2 regions of the Pseudomonas sp. Pdm06 genome follow, and region 1 is predicted to be linked to the other one. Evidence: riboswitches for the same ligand, from Rfam matches in the RefSeq annotation. Region 1 holds a riboswitch; the other holds the start of a gene.
What was found. Region 1 has a riboswitch for cobalamin ahead of IB266_RS30140 (ABC transporter substrate-binding protein). Riboswitches for the same ligand answer to the same signal wherever they lie in the genome.
Positions count from the first base shown of each region.

Region 2: linked by a shared signal. The riboswitch ahead of cobW (cobalamin biosynthesis protein CobW) and the one ahead of IB266_RS30140 (ABC transporter substrate-binding protein) in region 1 are both predicted to bind cobalamin.

Region 1 is NZ_JACVAH010000028.1:43,773-48,817, forward strand. Features, by position in the region: gene IB266_RS30125 (OsmC domain/YcaO domain-containing protein) at 1-527, shown strand, start outside; gene IB266_RS30130 (ABC transporter ATP-binding protein) at 577-1,368, opposite strand; gene IB266_RS30135 (FecCD family ABC transporter permease) at 1,365-2,381, opposite strand; gene IB266_RS30140 (ABC transporter substrate-binding protein) at 2,378-3,391, opposite strand; cobalamin riboswitch at 3,532-3,727, opposite strand; gene IB266_RS30145 (DUF3592 domain-containing protein) at 3,873-4,316, shown strand; gene IB266_RS30150 (hypothetical protein) at 4,320-4,907, shown strand.
Region 2 is NZ_JACVAH010000018.1:139,515-144,559, reverse strand. Features, by position in the region: gene IB266_RS25650 (CbtA family protein) at 1-513, opposite strand, end outside; gene IB266_RS25645 (CbtB domain-containing protein) at 525-719, opposite strand; cobalamin riboswitch at 819-1,042, opposite strand; cobalamin riboswitch at 1,221-1,436, shown strand; gene cobW (cobalamin biosynthesis protein CobW) at 1,534-2,598, shown strand; gene cobN (cobaltochelatase subunit CobN) at 2,602-5,045, shown strand, end outside.

The DNA.
Region 1 (5,045 bases):
TGCATCGCCTGGACGAAGACGAACTGCAAGCGCTGGTCGAGCGTCTGGTGGAAAGCGAGCTGGACGACTACACCGACATCACCACCTTGATCGGCATCGAGTTCGATGACAACACGGCTTGGGGCCAGTTGACGATCCTGGAGTTGAAGCTGCTGATCTATCTGGCCCTGCAGCAGTTCGAAGAGGCGAAGGAAGCGGTGGAAACCTTCTTGCAGTACAACGACAACACGGTTGAGCGCGGGTTGTTCTACCAGGCCGTGAATGTGGTGCTGGAGATGAAGCTGGACGAAGACCTGGAACTGGAAGACTACGAGGCCAATTTCCGTCGGATGTTTGGCAACGAGCGGATGGATGCGGCGATCGGCTCGGTGGACGGCAGCGTGCGCTTCCATGGCTTGACGCCGACCAGCATGAAGCTGGAGGGTCTCGATAGACACCTGCGCCTGATCGACAGCTACAAAAAACTGCACGCGGCGCGGGCCAATGTGTCGGCTTTATCTTCCGGGCTCGCCCCGTCGCTTGGCTGAATCTGAGCACTTGCATAGGGTTCGGTTTTTTCCGAACCCCGAGATTCAGTCAAACGGAACGAAATCGCAGGATCTGCGCGCCGTCGAAAGGGTCGATCAGGTAATGGGCGTGCACGCCGAACGTATCCTGCAAGCGTTGCGGGGTCAGCACCTCCAGTGGTTTGCCGAGGGCCACCAGCCGGCCCCGTTCCAGTACCGCCAGGCGATCACAGGTCAACGCCTGGTTCAGGTCATGCAGGGCGATGACCGTCGTGACAGGTAGCGCTTGCACTACTTTCAGGATGGCGAGCTGATGCTGGATATCCAGGTGATTGGTGGGTTCGTCCAGCAATAGAATCTGCGGGCGTTGGGCCAGGGCCCGAGCGATGTGAACGCGTTGGCGTTCACCGCCGGACAGACTGTGCCAGGTGCGGTTTTTCAAGTGCGCCGCATCGACGTCCCACAGCGCCTGCTGGACGATGGCGGCGTCTTCGTTTGACCACGGACTCAAGGCTGATAGCCACGGCGTTCGGCCCAAGGCAACGGCGTCGAACACGCTGATCGCATCCAGTGTGTCGGCCTGTTGCTCAACCACGGCCAGGGTCTGCGCGACGGTTCGCCGTGCCAGCGTCTTGAGGGGCTGGTTGTTGAGCTGAATGTCGCCCCGGCTGGGGGCGCGCACGCCCGCCAGCAGTTTGAGCAGTGTGGATTTTCCCGAACCGTTGGGCCCGACGAGGCCCAGGGTTTCGCCTCGGCGGATGTCCAGGTGGATATCGTGCAACAACTCGGCGTCCCGCACATGGAACCCGAGGGCGGAACAACTCAGCACGGATTCGCCGATAACAGAGGTGACGGCATTCATCGGGCATTTCTCCGACCGATCAGGATCAACGCGAACACCGGAGCACCCACCAGTGCAGTGATGACGCCGACCGGGATGACTTGGCCTTTGATCAGCGTTCGCGAGAAGACATCGGCGGCGATCAGGAACACCGCGCCACCCAACGCGCTTGCTGGCAACAGGCGCGCATGCCGGGTCCCCAGCAACAAACGCACGGCATGGGGAATGACCAACCCGACGAAACCGATGGAGCCCACAATCGACACCATCACCGCTGTCACCAGTGCCGCGCAGCTGATCAGCAGAAATTGCACCCGGCGTACCGGAATGCCAAGGGAGGCGGCCGAGTCGGCGCCAAAGGTAAAGGCGTCCAGCGCCCGCCGGTGCCACAGGCACACCGCGAGACCGATCAATGCCACGGGCACCGACAACCACACCGACGGCCAACGGACCCCACTGAGATTTCCCAGTAACCAGAACATGATGCCGCGAGCTTGTTCGGAACTGGCGGACTTGGTAATCAGAAACGCGGTGAGCGCATTGAACAACTGCGAGCCGGCAATCCCGGCCAGGATGATCTGCCCGGTGCCAGCGGGTGAGCGACTGGCACGGGCCAGCAAAACGACCACGGCGAACGCGGCAACGGCCCCGGCAAAGGCCCCGACCGACAACGAAATCAGCCCCGCCCCAATGCCCAGCAGCGCCACCAGTACCGCGCCTGTCGAGGCGCCGGCGGAGATGCCGAGCAGGTAAGGATCGGCCAACGGGTTACGCAACAGCGATTGCAAGATCACCCCGCAGGTCGCCAGGCCCGCACCGCAGGCCGCCGCCACCAGCGCACGGGTCAGCCGGTAGTTCCAGACGATGCCTTCGTCTATCGGGTCGAGGGCATAACCTGCGGCCCACAGTTTGTTGGCCAGCACCTGGAACACCACACTCGGCTCGATACTCGTCTCGCCGATGGCCACGCCGGCAATCACTGCCAGGAGCAGCGCCGCCAACGCCAGCAACGTTCGAATCAGCGTCGGAATCATTTCGGCAGGTCGTAGCCGCTGATGGCCGTCGCCAGGGTTTCCAGGCCGTCGAACATTCTGATGCTGGCTTGCATGGCCATCGCATCGAGAATGATGATGCGGTTGTTTTTCACCGCGTCCATATTGCGGGTCACCGGGTCACTGCGCAGGAATTGCAGCTTCTTTTCATGGTCATCAGCCGGAAAACGTCGGCGATCCATGCGGGCGATGACCAGGAAGGTTGGGTTGGCCTTGGCGATGGTTTCCCAGCCGACGGTCGGCCATTCCTCATCGGACTCGACCACGTTGCGCACGCCCAGGGTACTGAGCATGAAGTCAGGAATGCCCTTGTGCCCGGCCACATAGGGGTCGATGTCCAGACTGGCGCTGGAGAACCAGAACAGCGCACTCGTCTGCTTCAGATCCTTGGCCTGCACCGTGGCGATAGACTTCGCCAGGCTGGCCTTGAGTTGGGCGTTCAACTGCTGGCCACGCTCCTGTACGTCGAAGATTTCAGCCAACTGGCTGATGCTCTTGTAGATGCTGTCGATGCGAAACGCCTCCAGCCGCGTGCCGTCCGCACCGACCAGATTATCCTTGGCTTCGCAATCGGAGGGCATCAGGTAGGTCGGGATCTTCAGTTCGTGAAACTGCTGGCGGGTACCGACCACGCCTTGCGGCCCGACCATCCATTCCAGTTCCACCGCCACCAGTTGCGGACGTTTGCCGATCACCGCCTCGAAGCTCGGCTCGTTATCGGCCAGGCGTTCGATCTTGTCGTTCTGCGCCTTGTATTTCATCTGCACATCGTTGAACCAGAGCGAAGTGCCGACCACCTTGTCGCTCAACCCCATGGCATAGAGCATTTCAGTGCCGGCCTGGCCGATGGTCACGGTGCGACTGGGCGATTGCTCGAAAGTCAGCGTGCTGCCGCAGTTCTCGAGGGTCAGGGGGTATTGAGTCGGGGCCGCGTGGGCGAGGCTCGGCAGACCCAGGGCAATGACGAGGGAGGTAAGGCGGGGCAGCAGCATGATGCAAACTCCAGTTGACCGTACACGGAGCAGGGGACGGACTGGAAAACACATCATCGAACGTTGCCGCTGAAGCACTGAAGTGCCGATCGGCCCAGTGACGCGCAACGCAAGGATGCCCTTCCCGGACACCCCGCCGGTTAGTGATTGACTTGGCCGGCAGGTCTCCTGACTGATGCGTCATCGCCTGGCTCCAGCCTTCCCGGGGCGATCCCAGTGGCCATTGAGGAGCAGACTCAGCACCTACAGTTGCGGGGGCAGTTCCGTTTGATGCCGTGCGAGGCATCTCGGATTCCCTATTAGTCCCGTGGGGGAACCGGCGCTGGGCATGGTAGTCGATCAGGGTGTTTATCACCACTCGCCACTGGGAGGCCTTCCCCTGGCATCGTACGATTGCGGGAATGATTTTCGGGAGGTGCGGCATAGCGCCGCTTCTTGCTATTCTGGTCGCCCTCTTCATGGACGAACACTGAGACAAACCATGGCTAACTACACCCCGTCACACATCGGGAAGATATTGCTGGGCCTGCTGTTTGCCCTGATTGGTATCGGTTTGTTGAGCATTGCCATCAATCTCACGCTTGAGCGACGCGAGTTTCTCGACCGCGCACAGACCGCCGATGGCATCGTCAGCCACTTGAATGCCGGTGGTTCGCATCCTGAGATCGCCTTCACTACGAGCAGTGGTGAAAAAATCTCCTACCCCCAGGGCGGCTTCATTTTCGGCTATCAGCAGGGTCAGCCGGTGCGGGTGCACTACCTGCCCGAGCAGCCTGCCAACAGCGCCATCGTCGATGACTCGGCCGCGCTGTGGGGCACTTCCGGGGTCCTGGGTCTTATCGGTCTGGTGTTCACGCTTGTTGGTCTGGCAAAAGCTATCCGTCAGCGCGGTCGCGGTGCGGTTCATTCACATAAAGGACTTTAACGTATGAGCTACAACATCCCGATCCCGGTCAATGAAAGTCGCTGGCAGTATCAGACCGCCAGCGGCGGCGGTCTGACCGTGGTCATGGTGGCGGGCAGTGGCGGTTCGATCATCCTGCGTTCGCCCGAGGGCGAGGACGTCAGCTACCGCTACGGCGGCGTTGGAGTAGGTGCCGGATTTGGCGCGCGGCTGCCGCGTTTCGGCAAGATCAATATCCAGATCAAGGGCAAGGGTGTGGCTGCGGCCGGCGCGGCGGAGGCGTTTCCCAGCACCGGCAAGGTGTTTGTCAGCGATGCCTTGGTCGCTCGCGACCTGACCAGTGACGACATCACCGGACCTTGCATGTACACCGAAGTAGGGGTGGGCCTGGGAATCGGCGGCTCGGCCACGGCGCTGTTGTTCGGGCTTGATCCCAAGTTGCTGGCGTTGTCGATGGCACTGAGTTCCAATCCGGCGACCTCGCTCATCGCTGCCACCCTGGTCAACCAGCGGCTGGCGAAGTCGGCCAAGGGGGCGGTGGTCATGGCCGGTATAAACGCTGGCCTGCAGGCCGGTGGTGGCGCTGCGATTTACATCGGTTATCTGTTCTAGTCGGATTGTGGAGTAATGCCACGGCTATCCCGGCATGCATGCCGGGATGCCCACTCCACAATGCCTGCGTTCGGCCAGCGTGGTTAACGGGGCGCCCCAGATCAAGATCAAAAGCGAGGCGGCCTGACAGCCGGCCTG
Region 2 (5,045 bases), on a different contig from region 1:
CGTCGCCACGCCCAGCAGCTTGAGCAGCCAATGCCGGCCGAAGGCGATCAGGGCAATGCCCACCGCTGTGGACGCCGCGGTGCCGATCCACCACATCTGCCGCTGGGCCAGGTCGGCCGCTGCGGTGCCGGGCAATTCCGGGGGCAGGCCGAGGGTGGGTGCCAGGACGAAAGTGGCATAACCGGCCAGGCCCCAGAGCAGACCCTGGGAGGTGCGAGTCGGTGCGCGCAAGGTGTACAGGCCCGCGAGCATCAGGGCAAAGCCCACGGCGACCACCAGGTTGCCGCCGGTGGTGGACAGCACGCGCTGCCAGCCATCTTCCGGTTCCCAGGCCTCGGCATCATGGGTGTGGGCCACACCGTCGGTGTGCTCATGGACCTCGGTCGCCGGGGCTTTCTCGAAGGTTTCCGCCTGGAGAATCAGCGGCGATACCCAGAAACTCTGCAACAGGGTCAGCAGCAGGGCGGCCAGCAAGCCGCTGAAACCGGCGGTCTGCGCGATACGCTTGATCATGTCGTCAGTTCTCAGTGGCAGGGGAAGGCGGCGCTGTGGCGGGTATCGTGGGCGGCGTTGTGCACCGCTTCGATGTGGGAGAAGCCGGCGAAATAGACCAGCCCCGCGCCCAGGATCGAAGCCAGGATCGCGGCGCTCAGGCGTTGGCTCAGGGTGGTGGTGGTGGTGCTGCTGGCGGTGCGGGCGGTGCTGCTGATGGTCGACATGGCGCTTCCCTCTGTTTTTGTTCCGTGGGGATGCGAGCGCAATGAGATCCCGGACGAAAGATCGCCCAGGTTCGAACAGCGCCCGCCCACCGCGGGTTTGTTGATGCTTGAGTCATGGGCCGGTCTCCGGGCTCGCGAGGGGCAGGGGCTGGGCCTTGCCTGCAAGCGTCACCTTCCCATGTCCGGGGACACAGTGGTTCAGACGCTTCGCTCGCTTACCGTTGCGGGGGCAGCACCGGACTGACGTGGCTTTGGAGTAAAGCACACGATTCACCGGTTTCCCGTTTCACCCTGTGAAGGGCACCCGTAACTAGGCGCACAGGAGAGCATGGGTGGGGCGGGGCCGTCAATGCACAGGGGGCCGCTGCGCAGCCCATCGCGAGCAAGCTCGCTCCCACAGGGGGCTGCGGGATCCAATGTGGGAGCGAGCTTGCTCGCGATGGCGGCGGCAAAGACACCGCAGAACTCACTTGCGGAGATTGACCCGCCCCCACACCCTGCGTAGCCTTGCGCCTTCGAGGTTCTTCGGCCTGCGCCGAAGCTAAGAAGGGAACGCGGTCCAAGCCGCGGCTGCCCCCGCAACTGTGAACGGTGAGGTTTCTGCAAGGCCACTGTGCATGCCCTTTTACCAAAGGCGCACGGGAAGGCGCAGCCATTGCCAGTCGAACGACTGGCCCGCCGTCAGCCAGGAGACCTGCCTCGAGACAGATTCTCACTACAACCGGGCGGGGTGATCCGGTGGCGAAATCTTCCGTGCACACCTGTGCCCGCGGTTGTCGTCCCGTTTGCCCGCCACCTTGCCAAAGGGCATCCGATGAAAACACTGGCCAAACTCCCTGTCACCATCGTCACCGGCTTTCTCGGCTCGGGTAAAACCACCTTGCTGCGGCACATGCTCGACAACGCCCAAGGCCGGCGCATCGCCGTGATCGTCAACGAGTTTGGCGAGCTGGGTATCGACGGCGAGATCCTCAAGCAGTGCGCCATCGGTTGCACCGAAGAAGAAGCCAACGGCCGCGTCTACGAACTGGCCAACGGCTGCCTGTGCTGCACAGTGCAGGAAGAATTCTTCCCGGTGATGCGCGAGCTGGTAGCCCGGCGCGGCGACCTCGACCATATCCTGATCGAAACCTCCGGCCTGGCCTTGCCCAAGCCGTTGGTCCAGGCCTTTCAATGGCCGGAAATCCGCAGCGCCTGCACCGTCGATGCGGTGATCACTGTGGTCGACAGCCCAGCCGTGGCTGCCGGCACCTTCGCCGCCTTCCCCGACCAGGTCGATGCCCAGCGCAAACTCGACCCGAACCTGGATCACGAATCGCCGTTGCACGAGCTGTTCGCCGACCAACTGGCGAGTGCTGACCTGGTGATCCTCAACAAGGCTGACCTGATCAGCCCTGAAGACTTGGCCAAGGTTCGCCTGGAAGTCGCCGAAGAGCTGCCGCCGGCGGTCAAGGTCATCGAAGCCAGCAGCGGTCGCCTGCCGCTGGACGTGTTGATCGGCCTGGGCGCCGGTTCCGAAGAGCACATCGACGGCCGCCACAGCCATCACGACCATCACCACGATGGCGACGATGACGACCACGATCATGACGCCTTCGATTCCATCTCCATCGAACTGCCCCAGGCCGACGAAAGTCTGTTGCTGGATGCGCTGACGCAACTGGTGGTCCAGCATGGCGTGCTGCGGGTCAAGGGTTTCGCGGCGATCCCGAACAAGCCGATGCGCCTGCTGATCCAAGGCGTTGGCACGCGTTTCGATAAACATTTCGACCGCCAGTGGGGCGCCGAGGAAGCGCGGGTCACCCGTCTGGTGCTGATCGGCCAGGCACTCGATGCCGCACTGCTCGAAGCGCAGTTGCGCGCCGCCCTCAGCGCCTAAGCCATGCACCTGCTCAGGACCCAGCCCGGCGGTTTCGTGTCGGATGACAACATTGCCGACCTCGGGCAAACCCCCGCCGAACTGGTGATCCTGTGCAGCGGCGACTCCAGCCTGGCGCTGCTGGCCGAAGCGGCGAAGCAGTTGCCGGGCGATTATCCGGAGTTTCGCCTCGCCAACCCGATGCAGGTGCAGAACCACGCCTCGGTGGATCTGTATTTCGAAGACGTGCTGCGCCACGCCAAGGTCATCCTGCTGTCGCTGCACGGCGGCATTGGTTATTGGCGCTACGGCATCGAGCGCCTGATGGACCTGGCCGGGCGCGGGGTGAAGCTGATCCTGGTGCCGGGGGATGATCGACCGGACCCGGAGCTCAGTGACCTGAGCAACGTGGCCGTCGAGGACCGCGACCGGCTCTGGCAGTTCTTGCGCCAGGGCGGCCTGGGCAATGCCCTGGACCTGTTTCACTACCTCGGCAGTCAATGGTTCGGCCGCGATTATCCGTGGGCCGAGCCGCAGACCCTGCCGCGCACGGCGATCTACCACCCGGGAAAAAACAGCGCCAGCCTCGGCGATTGGCAAGCCGAGTGGAACGCCGGGCAACCGGTGGCGGCGGTGTTGTTTTATCGTTCCCACTTGCAAGCGGCGAACACCGCGTTCATCGACGTGTTCTGCCAGCGCCTGCAAGCGGCGGGGCTCAACCCGTTGCCGATTGCGGTGGCGAGCCTCAAGGAGCCCGGTTGCCTGGCGCGGGTGGAAGACTGGTTGGATGAAGTGGAAGCGGGGGTGATCCTCAATACCACCGGCTTCGCTCAATCCAGCCCCGAAGCCCCGCACTTGCGACCGTTTCGCCGCAATATCCCGGTGATCCAGGCCATTTGCGCCCAGGACAACGAACCGGGCTGGCGCGCCAGCGAGCAGGGCCTGGGCCCGCGAGACTTGGCGATGCACATTGCCTTGCCGGAGCTGGACGGGCGGATCATCAGCCGCCCCATCAGTTTCAAGGACCTGGCCTGGCGCAGTGAGCGCAGCCAGAGCGACGTGGTCTGCTACCGCGCCGTACCCGAACGCATGGATTTTGTCGCCGAGCTGGCCCGACGTTGGACCACCCTGGCGCGCCTGCCCAATGGGCAGAAGCGTGTGGCGCTGATCCTCGCCAACTACCCGACCCGGGACGGACGCATCGGCAACGGCGTCGGCCTGGATACGCCAGCGGCGGCCTTGAATATCCTGCGGGCCATGCAGGCCGAGGGCTATCCACTGCCGGCCGAACTGCCGGCGAGCGGCACTGCGTTGATCCAGCAATTGCTCGGCGGGGTCAGTAACGACCTGGACAGCCTCGACCTGCGTCCGTGTCACCAGAGCCTGGCCCTGGATGCCTACCTGGCCATGTTCGACGCGCTGCCCGAGGCCAATCGCCAAGCGGTGCTGGCGCGCTGGGGCTCGCCCGAGCAGGATCCGATGTTCCGCGACGGCTGCCTGATGGTCGCCGGCCTGCGCCTGGGCCTGACCTTCGTCGGCATCCAGCCGGCCCGTGGTTATCAGGTCGACCCGAGTGCGGTGTACCACGACCCGGATCTGGTGCCGCCCCACGGTTACCTGGCGTTTTATTTCTGGTTGCGCCACACCTACGGCGTCCACGGGGTGATCCACGTCGGCAAGCACGGCAACCTCGAATGGCTGCCGGGCAAAGGTGTCGGGCTCTCGGAAAATTGCTGGCCGGACGCGTTGCTGGGGCCGCTGCCGAATATCTATCCGTTCATCGTCAACGACCCGGGCGAGGGCGCCCAGGCCAAGCGTCGCACCCAGGCGGTGATCATCGACCACTTGATGCCGCCGCTGACCCGGGCCGAAACCTACGGGCCCCTGCGTAACCTCGAGCTGCTGGCCGACGAATACTACGAGGCGCAATTGCTCGATCCGCGCCGCGCCCGGGAGCTGCAACGGGACATCCTCAACCTGGTGCGCGAGACCCACATCGACCGCGAGCTGCAACTGGATGCCGGCCTGGACAGCGATGCTGACGCCGCGATCTGGCTGCCACGCCTGGACACGTACCTGTGCGACTTGAAGGAGTCGCAGATCCGCGACGGCCTGCACATTTTTGGCGAATCGCCCAGCGGACGGCTGCGCATCGACACCCTGCTGGCGTTGCTGCGCATTCCCCGGGGCGACGGCAAGGGTGCGCAGTCGAGCCTGCTGCGGGCGCTGGCGAAGGCGTTCGGGCTGGGCTTCGATCCGCTGGATTGCGCCCTGGCCGAACCCTGGACGGGTGATTGTCCCGAGGCGTTGCGCCGGGTCAGCGCCGAGCCTTGGCGCACCGCCGGCGATACCCGCGAGCGCCTGGAGCTGTTCGCCGCGCAGTTGATCGAGCAGGCGTTGGACGGCGCGGTCGAACAGCTCGACGCGCCGGGTTGGGAGGTGGTGGGCAGCATCATTGAAAACCTGCG